DNA from 4 places in the Paenibacillus sp. FSL R5-0928 genome. Region 1 is predicted to be linked to each of the others. Evidence: riboswitches for the same ligand, from Rfam matches in the RefSeq annotation. Region 1 holds a riboswitch; each other region holds the start of a gene.
The links. A riboswitch is a leader RNA that binds a small molecule or an ion and turns the genes downstream of it on or off. The one in region 1 is predicted to bind thiamine pyrophosphate.

Region 1 (5,131 bases):
AGGATATGCCGCAGACCTGTAGCTGCAATCTTCTCAGCCTCCCTGCGAACCTCCTCCAAGGACAGCTTTTTACGCGGAAAATCATAAATGGAGCTGAAGCTGCAGTAGGTACAATGATTCACACAAAAATCGGCAAGATACATCGGTGTGAACAGCTGCATCGAATAACCAAAATGTGCACGGGTCAGTCGCTGAGCAGCTTGCGCCATCTCCTCTAGCAGCGGCGTTGCTGCCGGAGAGAGCAATGCCAGCAAATCATTTTCGTTCAGCTTGTCTTTTCCAAGCGCCCGCTTAACGTCATCCTCCCGGAACTCCTTCCACAGCTGCTCATAAGGATACTGCTCCAAGCGGGCCAGTGTGTCAAAAAAGCTCATGCTAATCCTCCCTCCTTTGGTGAACCTATCAAATTCAGTTCAGAAATCCAGTCAACGGTGACGAAGCAAAAGCAACTTCTTCTACAGGACCGAGTCCTGCCAAATAAGCTTTGCGGCCAGCGGATATCGCCTCGCGGAACGCTTCCGCCATGACGAGCGGATTACGTGCCGTTGCGATAGCCGTATTAAGCAGAACAGCAGCGGCCCCCATCTCCATTGCTTCCGCCGCTTCCGAGGGCTTGCCAATTCCGGCATCTACAATAATCGGCAAATTCACTTCTTCAATAAGAATACGCACGAGCTCCTTGGTGCGCAGGCCGCGATTCGTCCCGATCGGCGCACCAAGCGGCATCACAGCAGCAGCACCGGCATCTCTCAGACGTAAAGCAGCCGAAAGGTCCGGACTCATATATGGCAGTACTACAAAACCCTCCGCCGCTAGAATCTCTGTAGCTCGTATGGTCTCCAGATTATCTGGAAGCAGGTATTTCTGATCATTGATCACTTCGATCTTCACCCAGTTCCCCAGTCCCGCAGCTCTTGCTAATCTCGCAATACGGACTGCCTCTTCCGCTGTACGCGCTCCTGAGGTATTAGGCAGAAGAGTCATGTGGCCGGGAATGTGGTTCATGATATTTTCTGCTCCACCTTCCGGGTCCACTCGGCGAAGCGCTACAGTAATCACCTGAGAACCAGAGCTTGCGATCACTTCGGGGATCAGAGCATTCCGGCTATATTTTCCGGTTCCGATAAATAATCTACTAGTTAATCCGATGCCTCCAATATGTAACGGGTCATGCATGAAATTACCTCCCTTTGGTTCTTAGAAATTTCTCAAAATTCTATACCGCTCCATCTCAACCCCCACCAACAAAGTGCACCAGTTCCAAACGATCATCCTCGCTCAGAGCAGTACTTTCATAATTCTCCTTACTGACAATTTCTCCATTCAGCTCAATGATCATCAGACGACCCGACCACTCAGGAAGACTGATCAAATCAGCTATAGTTTGAATACCACCAGAACACTCTGCGGATTTCCCGTTAATCAACAGTCTCATTCTGAATCACCCCCTTCGCCTATGCTTTTACCTCCCGGCTATGAATGAACCGCCTTATGAATAGCTTTGGCGGCCTCATAAGGATCATCCGCTCCGCAAATACCGGACATCACAGCAATCCCTGCCGCGCCTTGCCTAATGATCTGCGCCGCATTAGCGGGACCAATTCCGCCAATCGCAATTACAGGAATAGAGCTAGTCTTCACCGTTTCTGCAAGCAGCTCTAACCCACGTGCGGGCAGCCCTAGCTTGCTCGCCGAGGGAAATACATGGCCAAACAAGCAATAATCAGCTCCCTGCTCTGAAGCATTCGCCGCTTCTTCCGGAGAATGAACCGATCTCCCCAGCCAAAGCTGAGGTGCAATTCGCCGGGCTGTAACCGGGCTCAGACTGTGCCCAGCCAACTGAACACCCGCGGCACCAGCTGCCAATGCTACATCGATCCGGTCATTGATTATCAGTTTGGTAGCGGGTATACCGGCAGCCAACAGCTCCTGTGCCGCAGAGAGCAGTTCGCGTGCTGGACATTGCTTATCTCTTAAGTGAATATAATCGACCCATGTCTGCACCGTGACAGCCAGTTCAACAAATTGTCTCAACTGCTGCTTGCCGTCTGATATTAGATGGATCTCAGCTTGTACCACTCGCGATCTCCTCTCTCTCACTTCCCTGTAGGTCAGTAAAAAACAAAAAAACTGCCCCCGTAAGGAAGGCAGTCAGAATCTGTAAATAGACGGTACTACAAATAGCCCGACAACAGAAATTCGTTCTCCACTTCCCTACGCTGGTCTTAACCAGATCAGGTTCAAAGGGTCCGGAAATCCATTCCGTCTCAGCCAATCGGCACCCCTAGTGACATAAATATACAATTTTAAAATGCTAACGTGGTTTATAGTAACATATTTTTTTATTGAAATACACCCATTTATTCACATTAGCTGTACTAATCTAACCGTTTACTACCTCGCCACCATTTACATGAATAACCTGTCCAGTCACATAACTGGAATCGTCAGAGGCAAGATATACATAGGCTGGCGCCAGCTCCTCTGGTTGTCCAGGCCGTTTCATAGGCTGCGTGCCTCCAAACTCGCTAACCTGCTTCGCATCAAAGGTAGAGGGAATTAGCGGTGTCCAGATTGGACCTGGTGCTACACCGTTTACCCGTATGCCCTTCTCCGCCAGATTCGTGGACAAAGATCGTGTGAAACTCAGGATAGCTCCTTTAGTTGATGAATAGTCCAGCAGCTGCGGGCTTCCGCGATAAGCGGTAATTGAAGTTGTATTTATAATTGTAGATCCTGCTTTTAAATGAGGCATAGCTGCTTTTGTTAAATAGAACATCGCAAATATATTCGTACGGAAAGTACGCTCTAGCTGCTCGGAAGTAATATCCTCGATCTTAGCTTGCGGATGTTGCTCCGCCGCGTTATTGATGAGAATATCAAGCTTTCCTAAGCCCTCTACCGTCTGTTTAATAAGATCCTTACAGAATTTCTCGTCACCGATATCACCTGGAATTAGGATACATTTGCGGCCTTCCTGCTCGACCTGACGTTTAGTTTCCTCTGCATCTGAGTGTTCATTAAGATATGAAATGACCACATCAGCACCTTCTTTAGCAAAAAGCACAGCAACTGCACGCCCAATTCCGCTGTCTCCACCGGTAATCAACGCCGCCTTGTCTTGCAGTTTACCTGCTGCTTTATAATTTGCCGGCTCGTATTTGGGCAGCGGCGTCATTTCACTCTCAATCCCTGGCTGATGATGCTGCTCCTGTGGGGGTAAGGTTTTTGTAGCTTGTTTATTATTGCCTGACATCTTCCCTATCTCCTCTCGTTAAGCAAATTGATAGTTAACTGATCATCTTAGGATGGCACAACAATGCACGTTTATACGCTGGGTTTGTCATTTTCTTAAATCGCTTTACGAATCTTACTTACCACAATGCAAGTAGAAATAAACAACCGTGGATGTAAACTGCTGTAAGTGGAGAGGACTTCACTGCATACAAAAAGGCACAGCATCGCTGCTGTGCCTTGAATTGTTCACCCTAACTATTTCAAAGAAGAAACATGATTTTCTGCATTCACTCCATGTTCCAGTACCCACATAAAATAAAGAGCTTTAGCTGCTTTCTCCCGGGTCACTATGGCTTTAGGTTCTAGTTCTGTCCCATTGACCATTTGGCCTCTAGCAATCCCCACTTCAGATCTAATAAGCCCTAATTCATAAGCACTTTTCACTTTTGAAATTAAAAAAGGAGAAATGTCCGCCGTATCAACCAGCTGCTGCCAGGATACAAGTGGATAGTACATCGCTCCTCTAGCTCCTGGATCCAGATTGAAATCATAACCAGGATCTCCTGGCACTACTGCTGTGCCGTTATAATCAGTCATGTACTTAGGTTTATTAGCAAACTTTACTTGGTAAACATCATAGAGAATAGCACCCATCGTTTCACGTGACAGCTTACCTTTCGGATAATAGGCAAGATCTGATCTTTCCACTTTCATTAACTTAGAAATACTGCGTGTGAATTCAGCAACTGTCATCTCCGTATCTGGCTTAAAATTCCCTTGACGGTCTTTGCCCATTACTCCCAGCTGGATTAATTTTTCAATTTGATTGCGGTAATAAGCAGCTTCCCCGGTCGTCGTATCATTAGTTATTTCCGGAAAAACCTTATCCCAGTTGCCTGTTAGTGCCGCATGCTTAACGTTCCCTTTAAGATAAGCAGTAATGGAGGCAGCAGTAGAATCGCCAGTAGCACCTTTCTCTACAAGCTCCGTAACAATCATCCGCGAAAATTGTTTGGCGAGCGCTTCTTTAAAATGAGTCCCATCGATTTTCTTTGAAGGATGCCCGTTAGCGTAACTTCCGTCATTTGTTTTGCCTGGCGTTTCTCCGGCTTCAATTGACATGAAGAGGGCTGTTATCGCTTCTCCTCCGATCTCGTTATAATATTTCAGACTTTCCGAGTTAAGGTCAATAAGTGTAACTCCAGATTCATCTGCAACCCGTTTAAGAATATCTACAAACTTTCTTGATTTAAAAGAATTCTCATAGATATATCCCGGACTTGCATTCCCTTTAATTCTGGACATTGGCGTTACCAGTACCGGTATCATGCCCCGGGCTTGGATCGCAGGGAGATAAACTTCTTTAAGGTAGTTTTCATACATTGCCTCAGTCGAACCTCTGCCGTAACGTCTGAACTCATCTGCACTCTCATCATTGTGTCCGAATTGAATAAACACATAATCCCCAATGCTGCCACTCAGTAAAATGTCGTTAAGTCGACCTTCTGTATAGGCATTTTTAAACGAGCGTCCTCCCATGGAATAGTTAGTTACACTCACTTTATGTTGATTAAACATACTGCCAATAATCTGGCCCCAACCACTCATTGGCGCTTCGTCGAAGGTGTAGGACTTGACCGTGGAATCTCCAAGTATAAATAAATTCGGAAGAGCTCCAGCTGCTCTATGCTGTGGCAAAATCGGTTCCAGCATGATCTCCTCAATCCCTACAGCTGTGTTCACTTTGTTCGGTTCAATCTCAATATCTATATGGTCACGGCCGTTTACATACGTATAAGTCCACTCTTTCCCTTTGGCTACAGCCGTATGCTTGACGGGTACAAGCTTTGCCGCGTCCCAATGTCCACTTTTCAACAAGCGGCTGGTCTGCATT
Region 2 (5,131 bases), 780 kb from region 1:
TCTGAGGAATTTTCTTATGATCTGTAAAATTGATGGTGATATCACTGAGCGACAGGCTGCCTTGATCCGGGATTTCCAACAGATTAAAACAGCGCAGCAGTGTAGTCTTCCCGGAGCCAGATGGCCCAATAATGACAAGTACCTTTCCATGCTCCATTTTCAGATCAATACCCTTTAACACTTGGAGTGCGCCGAAGGATTTATGCAAATTAATGATTTCAATCACAAGTATCTCTCCTTTAGGTCGCAGAGTAACGATCGAGTCGTTTCTCCAAGTAATTTTGCAGCGCCGACAGCACAGAACAGAACACTAAATAAAACAATCCTGCTTCGGAGTATACCAGCAGAGGCTCATAAGTGGTAGAGGCTACCTGCTGTGCGGTTCTAAACATCTCCGTATAGGTGATGATCGCTGCAAGCGAAGTATCTTTAACCAAGCTAATAAAGGAATTGGATAACGGCGGTACAGAAACGCGCGCAGCTTGTGGCAGAATTACGCGGCGCAGAGCCTGCCCACGAGTCATCCCGACTGAGAAGGCAGCTTCCCATTGGCCTTTATGTATCGACAGGATAGCAGCGCGTACGATTTCCGATGAATAAGCCCCTACGCTAAGAGTAAATCCAATGGTGGCGGCAATGAAGGGGTCGAGTACAATACCAACAGCCGGCAAACCATAAAATATAATAAATAGCTGCACTAACAATGGGGTTCCTCGAATAACCCACACATAAAAACGGGCGATTAGCTTCGGAATTACCCACGGAGAAAGACGTGCCAGCGCGGTTAGGATCGCCAAAATCAATCCAAGCACAAAGGAAAGTAGCGCCAACGGAATGGTAAAAGCCACCCCGGCTTTTAGCAGGGGTAGCAGTGTGTCTAAGAAAATTTGTATTTTGCGGTCATCCATTATTCAGACATCCTTTTTAGCTTCCAGGCTTAATTAGCCTTGCTAGCCTTGTATTATTTTGAAACGTCAGCTCCAAAGTATTTCTCGGAAATTTTCAAGTACGTTCCATCACTCTTCATCTCTGTAATCGCATCACTGACCGCTTTCACCAGCTCATCATTACCTTTCAGGAATACCGCGGCACTTTGTGATCCTTCAGGAATCTCATCAACCACTTTAATTTTTGCATCTGGTTTTTGTTTTTTTAGATCCAGATAAGACAAGCCATCATTCACAGTTGCATCAATACGTCCCGAAGTCAGCAGGTCCATCGCTTGATTGAAACCATCTGTAGCTACGATTTCAGCACCGTTCTCACGAGCGATATCGGATAAATTACTTGTCAGGGATTGTCCGGCTTTTTTACCTTTAAGATCGGCAAAGGTCTTAATATCCTCATTGTCTTCGCTCACGATCAATACTGCTTTGGATACGATATAGGGTTCAGAGAAATCATATTTCACTTTGCGATCTTCGTTAATGGAAACTTCATTGAAAATGACATCAAACCGTTTCGCATCCATCCCAGCAAAAATACCATCCCACTGAGTTTCAAAAAATTCAGCTTTGACACCTAAACGTTTGGCTACTTCTTCAGCAATTTCCACGTCAAAACCAGTCAATTTCCCCGCAGTGTCATGATAAGTAAAAGGTGCATAAGTCCCTTCTGTACCTATCCGCAATTTGCCGCTGGCCTTCACAGCCTCCAAACTGTTTTGCGCTGAAGATGCTGTTCCACCATTCGTTCCAGCTGTTGGTTCAGCAGCCGTATTGGTATTCGAATTATTGCCGCAAGCCGCTACAAGGACCACGGTTAACGCCAATATAATAGTTAAACTCCATTTTTTCATTATTAAATCCCCTCTCTCTATCCGGTTTTTTTCCGGCAAATTGAATAGTACACTGCCATCACATGATCGTCAATACTTTTTTCCGATTATATACATCGGAATTATAATATTAACTAGATTCCTACCTATATCTTACCCAATCTTGGATTAATCCTTCACTTCTTTCTCTCTTTACTTCTCAGAAAGATATGGTATATTTATAAACAAATTAATATGGACCTGTTATTTCACTAGGGGAGTCGGCCGACTGAGACGGAGCTTCAAGCTCCGGACCCTTGGAACCTGATCTGGATCATACCAGCGGAGGGAAGTGGAGCAGAATTTTCATCAAGCATGTTAAGTGTTATTATGCAGAATGAACTTTTTGACCCATTCATTTCCTCTGGAAATGGATGGGTCTTTATTTGTTTAGGCGCTCCACAAAAATTTTAGGAGGTTAGATCATCACGACCATTTTATCTATTCAAGGCCTAACCTACTCTTTTCCGGAATCTGAGCAACCCCCTGTATTCGCAGATCTATCCATGGATATCAGGCAAGGGGAATTCGTCTCCGTAGTAGGTGCTAGCGGATGCGGGAAAAGTACATTTTTCAAAACGATTGCCGGTTTACTCGAACCTACTCACGGAAAAATAAAACTCTCTACGCACCCGTCAACCGCTAGTCGTTTAGGCCAGATCGCTTATATGCCTCAGCAGGATTTATTGCTGCCTTGGAGGACAGTGCTCGACAACTGCCTTTTGCCTTGGGAGATCAAGCCCAGATTTAGTAAACAGGATACGATCACTCAGATTCGGGAAATGTTGACCCGCTTCGGCTTAGCAGATGTAGAGAAGGCTTATCCCCATGAACTTTCGGGAGGAATGAAACAGCGAGTCGCATTTCTGCGCACCTTAGTGGCTGGAGGCGGAAGTGGTCTTATGCTGCTGGATGAGCCCTTTGGCGCTCTCGATGCCATGACCAAACGCGAGATACACCGTTGGCTGTTGGAGTTATGGGGTGAATTGAATCAGACGATTATGCTCATCACTCATGATCTGGAAGAAGCACTATTGCTCAGTGACCGGATTTATTTATTATCTGGCGGTGCGCACAGCGAATTACAGGAGATCGTTGTGGATCTACCAAGGCCAAGACATTATAAGATGAACTATGAACCCCGGTTTATAGCACTACGGGAAGAGTTGGAGCGAAGATTGCATGCAACCTATACCTTTTAAAAAACATCTAGACAACTATGGTCCCTTCCTTCTTCTGGTACTGCTCATTCTTGTAATCTGGGAGTCGGCTGTTCGCCTTCACATGATTCCAGCCTTTATTCTCCCTGCACCTTCCTCTATTGGAATCGCATTGATCGAGCACAGGCAATTATTATTTGGACAGCATTTATTGGCGACGTTACAGGAGATACTGGTGGGTTTTGTCCTTTCTGTTATTTGTGGTGTATTGCTGGGCACTGGAATGTTCCTGTATCGCCCCATAGAAAAGGCCATCTATCCCTTTCTTATCATTAGCCAGACGATCCCATTAATTGCGCTATCCCCCATTTTTATTATGTGGTTCGGATATTCGCTGTGGAGCAAAGTGGCTGTGGTGTTTTTGACGGCTTTTTTTCCAGTCGTAGTGAGTACATATGATGGACTTCGTACAAGTGGCCAGACTTACAAGGACTTATTATTAACATTTGGTGCAAACCGCTGGCAGCTGCTTGTCAAAACCCAAATTCCACTGGCGTTGCCTGCTTTTTTCTCTGGCTTAAAGCTGTCCATTGTATACTGCGTCATCGGAGCTACTATCGGGGAATGGCTCGGCGGCAGTAAAGGACTCGGTTACTTCAGCCGCAGAATGGCCGGAAATATGCAGAGCGATGAAATGTTCGCGGCTGTATTTCTGCTGTCCGCGCTTGGTGTGGTGCTTTTTCTGGCGATAGCTTTACTCGAACAATTATTTTTAAAGAAAAGAGGATCAAACCAATGAATCATTTAAAATCCCCACAACGAGGACTTATTTCTGTATTTCTAGTATGCACACTTTTGCTCTTAAGCAGCTGCGGGAAGGCAGACAAGATAAATAACAACTCCCAAACCGATCCCTCCAATACCGAAAATAAGCAGTCACACAAGCTGACGATTATGCTTGATTGGTATCCCAATGCCGTTCATTCCTTTCTATACGCTGCGCAACAGCAAGGTTTTTTCCAAGAGGAAGGTTTGGATGTCGAGATCAAAATGCCTGCGGACAGCAATGATTCCCTAAAGCTTGTTGCAGCGAATCAAATTGATCTAGCGCTCAGTTATCAACCTCAGGTACTTATGGCACGCGGCGAGAAAATCCCTGTACGTTCGATTGCAGCAATCGTGCGGCATCCACTGAATCATCTGATGGTTCCTCAGGCTGGCAGTATTCATAGTCCAAAAGAGCTCGCGGGAAAACAAATCGGCTATTCCTCCATTCCGCTCTATGAAGCGGTGATTCGGACAATGATCCAGAGTGATGGAGGCGATCCTTCATCCGCCAAGCTGATTGACGTAGGTTTTGACCTCATCCCTGCGATCTCTACTGGACAAGTAGACGCAATAATGGGCGGGTTCATCAACCATGAACAACTAATCCTTGAAAAAGAGGGACATCCGGTCACTTCGCTTAATCCAACGGATTACGGAGTACCTGACTATTATGAGCTTGTGCTGGTGGCCAGCGAACAAGGATTGCAAAATTCTGAAGCCTACTTTAAAAAATTTCTAAATGCCATTACAAAAGGACAGGAATTTGTGGAGCAGAATCCTGAACAAGCCCTGGATTTACTGGTTGCACATGAAGATGCAACTTCACCGCTCGACAAGGAGATTGAGAAAAAAAGTCTTGAGATTCTGCTGCCGCTGATGAATGCTGGCGATCAATCTTTTGGATATCAAGACCCGACATCTTGGGAAAAGGTTCAGCAGTGGTTATCCACCAACAATCTTCTACCAGAGGATATTAAAGCACAGGAAGCTTTTATCAATCTGTAATGTTTAGTTAGTTGTTCATACAAGCTTGAGGAGGAATTATAATGAGTTATTTAGCCAAAGTACGGGAATCCAACCCGTTGATCCACAACATCACTAATATTGTGGTAGCCAATTTCTCAGCCAACGGTCTATTGGCGCTTGGCGCCTCTCCCTTTATGGCGGATGCCCACGAAGAAGTGATCGACATCGCCGCTATGTCGTCTGCTGTAGTTCTAAATATCGGCACACTCAATGACTACGCTATTCAATCTATGTTGCTCGCTGGTAAATCCGCTAATAAACACAGGGTTCCCCTAGTGCTTGACCCGGTAGGTGCAGGCGC
Region 3 (5,131 bases), 3.1 Mb from region 1:
AATAACGGTTTGGAGTTTTGCCCATAACCACCCGGAACAGCCTTAGAAAATGATAGCTGCTGTACCCGGTCAATCTTGCCATCGATTCCAGAGACCAAGGGCTGGCACATTCGACATGAATGATATCTGCAGCACTCCGGATGGACTGTCTAACCTCGTGCGGTACTGAGCCGTGAAGCGGCTCGGAGTTCTGCAGCAATTTAACTAGAAGCTCATACAGCAGAGCAGATAGTCTTGGCTCGCTACGGGTCACGTAGGAAGCGCTCAGTAGGTACATTTCCTCGAATAGCTCGTCCAGCTTAGCATCCAAATCAAAAGTGAACAGGTATGCACGGGACTGGTCCACTTCCTCTAATAAGGGGAGGACGATTTCAATATTAAAATGAACCCATCGGACATCCCAAGGCTCGCCTGGGTCAGAGCCGTATTGCTGATAAGCCCCTTTTGGGTACAGAAAACCTCGTCCTCTACTCATCGGAATACGTTCGCCCTCATGGAATACATAACCCTCCCCACCAAAGATCAAATGCAGGTTATAACTCCCCAGAAACCCTTCGCTTCTTCTCTCTGTATGTTGTGGAAAGTGAGTGTAATGTCCCAAAAATTCAGGATAACAGACATATTTTGAAAAAGCCGGTGTCGGCAAATACCATTGTTTCTTCATGTTTGGCAGCACCCATTTCTGTAGCGCAACAGAGCGCAAGTTGGATTAAGGCAATAAACGCAAGATTGTTATATGATAGCAATATTTTGTTATATAAGACCTCTTATCATTGATACTACAATAGAATTATAAAATATTGAAAGCATATTTTTAATACTTTGGAGGTAATGATGAAGAAACCTGTCGCAACTGAAAAATTCGAGCTTGGCGTTTGTTATTATCCGGAGCACTGGCCAGAAAACATGTGGGAGGACGATTATCGCCGGATGCGTGAACTCGGCTTTACGATCATTCGGATGGGGGAGTTTGCTTGGTCTATTTTTGAACCCACAGAAGGGGAGTTTCAGTTCGGGCTCTTTGATCGGGCGATTGATCTAGCACATAAATATGGTCTTCAGGTTGTACTTGGTACTCCGACGGCAACGCCTCCAGCTTGGTTGACTGATAAATATCCAGAAGTATTAAATGTAACCTACGAAGGTGTTACACTTCAGCATGGCATGCGCCGCCATTATAATTACAGCAGTCCTAAATACCGGGAACTGTGTGCACGTATTGCAGAACAAATGGCTGAACATTACGGCAATCATCCGGGTGTAGTTGGCTGGCAAATTGATAATGAGCTCAACTGTGAGATCAGTGAATTTTATTCGGAGAGTGACCATAAGGCCTTCCGGGAATGGCTACAGCAGAAATATGTTACGCTTGAGCATTTGAACGAGGCATGGGGAGCTGTTTTTTGGAATCAAAGCTATAGTGACTGGTCTCAGGTCTATCTTCCACGTCCGACTCCAGTACCGAAGCAACCCAATCCTCATCAGGCATTGGATGAAAAACGGTTTATTTCGGACAATACAATTTCTTTTGCCAAAAACCAAGCGGATATCATTCGTAAACTTGCCCCTAAGCAATGGGTAACCACGAACGGTCTGTTCGGTCATCTCGATAGCCATGAAATGACGGATGAACTGCTGGATTTCTTCAGCTATGATTCCTATCCTCAGTTCTCTACTATTTTTTATGACCCGAATGAGCGGAATCCGCTGAATGATAGAGGCTGGGGACTGTCGTTATCTGTTGTTCGTTCGATATCCCCGAATTTCTGCATTATGGAGCAGCAGTCGGGCCCGGGTGGCTGGGTGAACCGGATGGATATGCCTTCTCCAAAGCCCGGGCAGATGCGGTTATGGACTTATCAGTCGATCGCTCATGGGGCAGATATGGTGTTATATTTCCGCTGGCGGACAGCTACGATGGGCAATGAAATTTATTGGCATGGAATCAATGACTATCATAATCAGCCTAACCGGAGAGTGCGGGAAGCGGGGCAGATCGGTCAGGAGCTGGCAGCAGCAGGTCAAGCGTTTATCGGTACTCATAATCAGGCTAACGTTGCTATTGTTCGTGATTATGACAATGAGTGGGATGGAGAATACGATGTTTGGCATGGCCCGTTTATGTGGAAGAGCAATAAGGAGTGGTACAAGGCTCTTCAGCGGAAGCATATCCCGAATGACGTGCTCTATTTGCGCAAAAAAACAACGCTGGAGGAGCTTGCAAGGTACGACGTGCTTATCTATCCTCACCCAGCGATTATGACAGATGAGACAGCGTCTCTGCTGGATGAATATGTTCAACAAGGCGGCAAACTGATCTTCGGCTGTAGAACTGGCTATAAGGATGAGCGCGGTCAATGTTATATGCGTCCTTTCCCAGGTACTGCTAAGGATCAATGCGGGATCACAGTTGAAGAATTCACAATGGTTAAGGGCAGTCGTCAGCCAACAACAATTAGCTGGTCGGGCGCGACCGAAGTCGTTACAGGAGCAGATGACTTTAATGATATTCTCAAAATAGAGGAAGCTTCGGTTGAAGTGATGGCGGTTTACGCCTCTGATTATTATGCGGGAAAACCGGCGGTAACTAGAAATCGTCGCGGCAAGGGTGAGGTTTGGTATTACGGAGCCGTATTTAACGAACAGGCAGCGGCTGAGATCATAAATTTAATGGATCTACAATCGCCAGCAAATTGGCTGAAGCTCCCAGAAGAGGTAGAGCTGCAAGTCCGTACCGGAGCTTCTTCCAGTTATGCTTTTTTGCTTAATTATAGTGAGACTCCTGTCACGATCCATCTTCATGAGACCAAAACAGATTTACTGAGCGGCACAACATTGTCGGGCGAGGTGCTTCTGGAAGGATTTGGGGTATTGGTGTTATACTAACGTACACATTGATCTCACATTTGAGTAGATTTGGATAATTCTCTCTTTTCGGTTATACTTTGAAGTAGCAATTATATAGTTACGGGAGCTTGGTGGGACCAGGCTGAGAGGATAGTTATAACTATCGACCGTCAAACCTGATCTGGATAATGCCAGCGGAGGAAATGGAGCTCTATTTCTATTTGTCTACTCTAAGGCCTCATCTTATACAGATGTGGCCTTTTCTATGTGTGGGGAGTAGACCGTCTCCGCTTGATCAAATCACCTTATAGGAGGAATTGAGATGACAAGCGAATTGAACAACGATCCAATCAATTTATCAGCTTTTCCAGCAAGTCAAAAAGTGTATGTAAAGGGTTCACGGCCTGATATTCAGGTGCCTATGCGGGAGATCTCACTTAGTCCAACTGCGGGCATAGACGGCGAAGAGGAGAATTCCCCAATTCATGTCTATGACACAAGTGGGGCTTACACGGATGCTAATATTCATACTGATATTCGTCAGGGGTTAGAGCCCAATCGTCTAAGCTGGATTGAGGAACGAGGGGATGTGGAAGCGTACGAAGGAAGAACCGTGAAGCCTGAAGATAACGGGAATGCAACGGGAAAAGCTGTGGCGGAAGTGTTTCCAGCGCTCCATAGAAAACCTTTGCGAGCGAAAAAGGGGCGTAATGTCTCTCAAATGCATTATGCACGCAAAGGGATTATTACTTCGGAAATGGAATACGTTGCGATTCGTGAGAATGTGACACCGGAATTTGTAAGAGATGAAGTAGCCCGCGGCCGCGCCATCATTCCAGCGAATATCAATCATCCAGAGAGTGAACCAATGATTATTGGGCGTAATTTTTTGGTAAAGATCAATGCCAATATTGGAAACTCCGCAGTATCCTCATCCATAGAGGAAGAGGTGGAGAAAATGAGATGGGCTACCCGCTGGGGTGCAGACAATATAATGGATCTCTCCACAGGTAAAAACATCCATACGACACGCGAGTGGATCATCCGTAATTCTCCTGTTCCTATTGGAACGGTGCCTATTTATCAAGCTTTGGAAAAAGTGAATGGGAAAGCGGAAGATTTAACGTGGGAAGTATACCGTGATACGCTCATTGAGCAAGCGGAGCAAGGGGTTGATTATTTTACCATTCATGCGGGAGTTCTGCTTCGTTATATCCCGTTGACGGCACAACGTATGACAGGTATTGTTTCAAGAGGTGGCTCCATTATGGCGGCATGGTGTCTTGCGCATCATCAAGAGAACTTTTTATATACACATTTTGAAGAGATATGTGAAATCATGAAGCTGTACGATGTTTCTTTTTCCCTAGGCGATGGATTACGTCCGGGTTCGATTGCTGATGCGAATGATGAAGCACAATTTGCCGAGTTAGAGACGTTAGGTGAATTAACAGCTATGGCTTGGAGTCATGATGTACAGGTGATGGTAGAGGGTCCAGGACATGTGCCGATGCACTTGATTAAAGAGAATATGGATAAGCAACTTGAAACTTGCAACGAAGCCCCTTTTTATACGTTAGGTCCACTGACTACAGATATTGCTCCGGGGTATGATCATATTACCTCTGCTATAGGCGCAGCGATGATTGGTTGGTTCGGTACAGCAATGTTATGTTACGTAACTCCGAAGGAGCATCTTGGCCTGCCTAATAAGGAAGATGTACGTGTAGGGGTCATTACTTATAAAATAGCGGCACATGCCGCAGATTTGGCGAAAGGGCATAAAGGAGCACAAGACCGGGATAATGCTCTTTCGAAAGCCCGTTTTGAATTTCGTTGGCGTGATCAATTTCATTTATCGTTAGATCCTGAGCGAGCGCTCGAATATCATGATGAGACATTGCCTGCGGAAGGCGCTAAAACAGCTCATTTCTGTTCCATGTGCGGGCCGAAATTTTGCAGTATGAAGATCTCTCATAATATCCGGAATACGACGAGAATTGAATCAGGAATGCAAGAGAAGGCACAAGAATTTCTCCAAGGCGGGAGCCTCATTTATAGATAACTTTTTCTGCTAAAAAGAAATACCTAAAAGAAGTCGTCATTGGCGGCTTCTTCTTTTATACTTTGAATAGATAGGAGTTGATGAAATGGAAGCGATTCGTTCAGAGGAAGTCATTTTAGAGGATTTAAGTAATAGTTTCTATCATTTTTTTGGATTGAAAGTCCTTCATGCTACCCCAATAAAACGTGGCTGGTTAAATCTTAAATGGAAAATCACAAC
Region 4 (5,131 bases), 1.8 Mb from region 1:
GTCTTCAACTGAGCCTTTGTTACATACTGCGCTTATGCAGTTTATATTTCCCTTCTCTATAAAAAAGGGCGATTCTAAGCAGCTTATCCAGCAATTACAGGACGACGGATTCACACGTTTTTTTCTGGATAACAAAGAACTGGAAGCTGCCTATTATGGAGAAGGTTACTGTGTTTCCCATGAACGAATGGAGCGCACCTATTTACCGTTTGCCGCACACGTCCTTTTTCCGCGCAGGAAGGATGCCGACTCGTTTCGCCGTTTTTCCAGAGTAAATAATCTCGACTGCATTCTGGAGATTCCGCAGCAATCTATATTTTTCAAAATTCTCTCGACGGATATATTCATATGTCCCTTTCAGCTTGGATTCGTGACGATACGTGTCCAGCTGGAGGGGGATTCGATTCCCTTTAGTATTGCCCTAGAATTCGCGGATCGTTTCCGTGCGCTAGAGAAAACCTTCATACAGGATGACTACACTTATATTCATTGCGGGGAACAGACCTATGAGATGGTAGAGGATTTTGTCTTCCGAAATTTGGTGGATGGACTGGAGCCATATCTGGATCAATCGGATATCAATGGGGCTTATTTTGAGACCCTTCCTTTTTTCGTAGATGAAAGAATGCAGGTACAAGCTTTTTACGGCTTTCAGAATGAAGAAAGTTCTGATGAGATTAGTGTAAATCTACGCTATCGCGCCTCACAGCTTGATGGAATTGATCTGAACGGAAAGCCCTATGCCAGTGCAAGCGATCCAGCGTATATTGCAAACTATTGTCATGAGCATTCCTATAATCGCTGGGGCCCAGACACGTATTATATGATGAATGAGCAGACCTTTTGCTGCATGACCCGGGCTGAACAGGAGATTGCTGTTAGTCTAGCCAACCAGATGTACGGGCAATATTATTACGGATTTTTACTCAATATTTTCCACAAAATCGTTCTGCTGAAGCTCGCCAATATGCACTCCCGACTTCGGATTAATCATGATTATGAGGAGATAGACAATCTAATTTACTCCATTAATAAGTTCTCGGCGAAGTTCTACTTCTTGGAGTTGATTTCGCAGTCGCAGGGCCGGGAGATATTTCTTCAGCTGCGCAAAGTATACGGAAACGACGCTTTGTTCGAGGAAGTGAAAGAAACCTTAAATGATCTGTTTCAGTATCAGGATAAGTTTCAGTCCAAGCGACGGGATAATCTGCTGATGATTCTCACTGTATTTACGGTAGTAAGCGGGATTTACGGCATGAATCAGGTCATTGACGATCTGGATGGAAAGATTCAATGGAGTAAAATGATTGGATATTCCCCCTTTGAATTTCTTGCCCTCTTCGTGATCATGAGCGGGATTCTGATCAGCGTTGTCCTCACGCTAGGGGCGCTGGTTAGTGAGCTTAAACGGCGTCACCGCAAGAAATATAAAGATCTAGACTAGCAAAAAAGAAACTACTGGATTGGAAAAATTCAGGAGTGCACTACTAGACATTCCGAGTACAGCCGTCTATAATACACCGTATGCGAGAAATATAAGATATAAAGTATGGGTACAAAACTTATACTTACTTATATTGCACATAGAAATACCCGTTAACTTCATAGAACCAGGGGTGCTGGAATTGGCCGGCTGAGATTGTATCCCACAAGATACTGACCCTTATACCTGATCTGGATAATGCCAGCGTAGGAATCGCCAATTGGTTCTGGTCCCTGTGACCTTGACTAACCTTGCGCCAAGCCAGCGTCCCGATCACTCGGGGCGCTTTTTTTGTAAGATCACTAAAAGATGTAGAAAAACGTACATACTACACTTTACGGTTCATGTTGTGAAGACGGGATTCTTGTAACCTTAAAGGAGAGAAGAAGACATGCACCTCAAAAAAGCACTTACGTTGTGCCTCACCTGTGTACTCATTCTTGCCATTGCCGGATGCGGCAGCAACAATGGGAATACAGCCGGAAACAAAGCAAATGCTACTGATCCAACTGCAGCGGCTGGGACGGATGCTCCAAAAGAGCTCACCAAAGTTAAAGTCGCACTCGACTGGACACCGAACACAAATCATACCGGTCTATACGTAGCTAAGGATCTTGGTTACTACGCTGAAGAAGGCCTGGACGTCGAGATCGTTCAGCCAGGCGCAGCGGGTTCTGATACTATGGTTACCTCTGGCGAAGCCGCTTTTGGCATCAGCGCCCAAGAAGGATTAACGCTAGCCCGTCTACAAGGCGTGCCCCTTGTCTCGATAGCAGCTATTATTCAGCATAATACGTCGGGATTCGCCGCTCCAGTAGATCGCAATATTAAATCACCAAAGGATTTCGAAGGTAAAACCTACGGAGGCTGGGGCTCACCGGCCGAAGAAGCAGCCATGAAGGCCATCATGGATCCTGAAGGTGGCGATGTGAAAAAGGTGAAGCTGATCAGTATCGGTGAAGCTGATTATTTTACCGCCGTCAAACGTGACATTGATTTCGCCTGGATTTTCTACGCTTGGACTGGCGTTGAGGCTGAGTTGCGTGGCCAGCCATTGGATATGCTGTACTTAAAGGATTATGCGCCACAGCTCGATTATTACACGCCTGTGCTGACGACGAGTGAGAAGCAAATTGCAGATCATCCTGAGCTGGTGAAGGCCTTCATGAAAGCCACATCAAAAGGTTATCAATATGCCATTGATCATCCGGAAGAGGCTGCCGGTATGTTATCGAAGGCCGTTCCTGACCTGGACGCCGACCTTGTCCTAGCTAGCCAAAAATGGCTTAGCCCAAAATACAAGGACGATGCTGCCCGCTGGGGCGAGCAAAAAACCGAGGTCTGGCAAAATTACGGCGACTGGATGTATGATCTGAAGTTGCTGGATAAACCGCTGGATGCTGCTAGTGCATTCAGTAATGATTTTTTACCGGCGGAGTAGAGAGCGGACTTCAGAACCAAGAAGGTTGGACGTTACTTGAGGAAGGAGGAACGGAGCGTAGTGATGTGCTACGTGAGTACCGGACTTCCCAAGTTCGTTCAAGATTCGACGTCGAGTTTGCTTCCTGAATTACTTCGCTATCAAAGTTGGCTTTTTGAACTTACCTTATAATTTAAGAGTTCAAAAAGACGGCTTTCAGAACCAAGAAGGTTGGACGTTACTTGAGGAAGGAGGAACGGAGCGTAGTGATGTGCTACGTGAGTACCGGACTTCCCAAGTTCGTTCAAGATTCGATGTCGAGTTTGCTTCCTGAGTTACTTCGTTATCAAAGTTGGCTTTTTGAACTTAACTTATAATTTAAGAGTTCAAAAAGACGGCTTTCAGAACCAAGAAGGTTGGACGTTACTTGAGGAAGGAGGAACGGAGCGTAGTGATGTGCTACGTGAGTACCGGACTTCCCAAGTTCGTTCAAGATTCGACGTCGAGTTTGCTTCCTGAATTACTTCGTTATCAAAGTTGGCTTTTTGAACTCACCTTATAATTTAAGAGCTCAAAAAGTCGGCTTTCAGAACCAAGAAGGTTGGACGTTACTTGAGGAAGGAGGAACGGAGCGTAGTGATGTGCTACGTGAGTACCGGACTTCCCAAGTTCGTTCAAGATTCGATGTCGAGTTTGCTTCCTGAATTACTTCGTTATCAAAGTTGGCTTTTTGAACTTACCTTATAAAATGAGAGGATTGATTATTGTGGCTAACACCCTACTAAGCATTCAAGTAATTCCAAAAACTCCGAACAATGAGGATTCCATCCCATACGTAGATAAAGCGATTGAGGTCATTCAAAAATCCGGTGTTAAACATCAGGTGAATCCGCTGGAAACCACAATGGAAGGTGAGCTTAGCGAGCTGCTGGAGGTTGTGCGTCAGATGCAAGAGGCGTTGATCGAAGCAGGCAGTCCAAGCGTAATTTCGCAGATCAAAATCGCTCATAATCCTAACGGAATCAGCATGGATAAATTGACGGAGAAATATCGGCCGTGAGATCGACCTGGAAGCTAATATGGCCGCCCCTTGTGGCGGTCGTCTTCTTTTTAACCGTATGGCAGCTATCTGTATCTGTATTTCATATTGAATCCTGGATTCTGCCGAGTCCTGCTGATATTGCCCGTGAATCCACCAGTAACGCTTCTGGTCTTTGGGCTCATACGATGGCTACGCTGCGGCTCACTTTAATTGGTTTTCCCATCGGTACGGGGGTAGGTCTGATCGTCGCTTTGCTTTTGCATCTTTTGCCTTGGGCTAGACGGGCTTTTTATCCACTCATTATTCTGAGTCAAAATGTTCCCTCCATCGCGCTCGGCCCCCTGCTCATTATCTGGTTCGGCTTTGGTCTTTTGCCCAAAATCGTGCTGATTACACTAGTATGTTTCTTCCCTGTAGCTGTCGCTGCGATGGGCGGCCTGGCCCAAAGTGATCAGGTCATGATGAATTATATGAAAATGGCTGGCGCAAGCAAGTGGCAAATCTTTACCAAGCTGGAGCTGCCCTCTTCTATCCCGGCACTATTTTCCGGTGTAAAAATATCTGCTACTTATGCGGTTATGGGCGCCGTGGTCGCTGAATGGATTGGCGCGGATAAAGGTATTGGCTATTATATGCTTCTGCAGAAATCGGCTTATCGTACGGATCGGATGTTTGTCGCTATTGTTATTATTGTACTTTTAAGTCTTGTACTCTTTGCTATTATTGCATTGCTGGAAAAATGGCTGGTTCGCTGGAAGCCGCGCCGTAACTCATAGAAAGGAAGATGCCTGTATGTCTCAAGCGATGCAAATGCAACACAGAACAACAGAAGTCATCAGCTCTCCTGAAGCTCATACCGCGGCACCCGCCCTTGAAGTGAGCGGCATCTCCAAATCTTTTTTCCATCGTCGCCGTGAGACAAAAGTTCTGAATAATGTCTCTCTCAAGGTAGAGCAACAAGAATTCGTTTCGATCGTTGGTCCTTCCGGCTGCGGAAAAAGCACCTTATTCCATATGATTGGCGGCCTTGTGAAACCCGATGCAGGCACGATCCGCATGAACGGTAAGGTCGTTACAGGTCAACGCGGTGAAATTAGTTATATGCCGCAGCAGCCTGCTCTTTTTCCTTGGCGTACGATTGAGGATAATGTGCTGCTTGCTGGGGAGATCAAGGGCGCACTGCGGG

Region 2: it holds a riboswitch for thiamine pyrophosphate, as region 1 does, so the genes downstream of both, MKZ16_RS13790 (ABC transporter ATP-binding protein) here and MKZ16_RS10080 (thiamine phosphate synthase) in region 1, are expected to answer to the same signal.
Region 3: it holds a riboswitch for thiamine pyrophosphate, as region 1 does, so the genes downstream of both, thiC (phosphomethylpyrimidine synthase ThiC) here and MKZ16_RS10080 (thiamine phosphate synthase) in region 1, are expected to answer to the same signal.
Region 4: it holds a riboswitch for thiamine pyrophosphate, as region 1 does, so the genes downstream of both, MKZ16_RS02115 (ABC transporter substrate-binding protein) here and MKZ16_RS10080 (thiamine phosphate synthase) in region 1, are expected to answer to the same signal.

The regions. Positions count from the first base shown of each region.
Region 1 is NZ_CP150225.1:2,308,375-2,313,505, reverse strand. Features, by position in the region: gene thiH (2-iminoacetate synthase ThiH) at 1-374, opposite strand, end outside; gene MKZ16_RS10090 (thiazole synthase) at 409-1,176, opposite strand; gene thiS (sulfur carrier protein ThiS) at 1,232-1,435, opposite strand; gene MKZ16_RS10080 (thiamine phosphate synthase) at 1,474-2,079, opposite strand; TPP riboswitch at 2,195-2,296, opposite strand; gene MKZ16_RS10075 (SDR family oxidoreductase) at 2,384-3,256, opposite strand; gene MKZ16_RS10070 (GDSL-type esterase/lipase family protein) at 3,493-5,131, opposite strand, start outside.
Region 2 is NZ_CP150225.1:3,085,890-3,091,020, reverse strand. Features, by position in the region: gene MKZ16_RS13805 (amino acid ABC transporter ATP-binding protein) at 1-226, opposite strand, end outside; gene MKZ16_RS13800 (amino acid ABC transporter permease) at 240-908, opposite strand; gene MKZ16_RS13795 (amino acid ABC transporter substrate-binding protein) at 962-1,798, opposite strand; TPP riboswitch at 2,021-2,124, shown strand; gene MKZ16_RS13790 (ABC transporter ATP-binding protein) at 2,323-3,018, shown strand; gene MKZ16_RS13785 (ABC transporter permease) at 2,999-3,775, shown strand; gene MKZ16_RS13780 (ABC transporter substrate-binding protein) at 3,772-4,809, shown strand; gene thiM (hydroxyethylthiazole kinase) at 4,851-5,131, shown strand, end outside.
Region 3 is NZ_CP150225.1:6,375,879-6,381,009, reverse strand. Features, by position in the region: gene MKZ16_RS28785 (AraC family transcriptional regulator) at 1-664, opposite strand, end outside; gene MKZ16_RS28780 (beta-galactosidase) at 835-2,886, shown strand; TPP riboswitch at 2,958-3,067, shown strand; gene thiC (phosphomethylpyrimidine synthase ThiC) at 3,170-4,912, shown strand; gene MKZ16_RS28770 (phosphotransferase) at 4,998-5,131, shown strand, end outside.
Region 4 is NZ_CP150225.1:472,260-477,390, reverse strand. Features, by position in the region: gene MKZ16_RS02120 (hypothetical protein) at 1-1,444, shown strand, start outside; TPP riboswitch at 1,603-1,713, shown strand; gene MKZ16_RS02115 (ABC transporter substrate-binding protein) at 1,875-2,924, shown strand; gene MKZ16_RS02110 (MTH1187 family thiamine-binding protein) at 3,670-3,963, shown strand; gene MKZ16_RS02105 (ABC transporter permease) at 3,960-4,721, shown strand; gene MKZ16_RS02100 (ABC transporter ATP-binding protein) at 4,756-5,131, shown strand, end outside.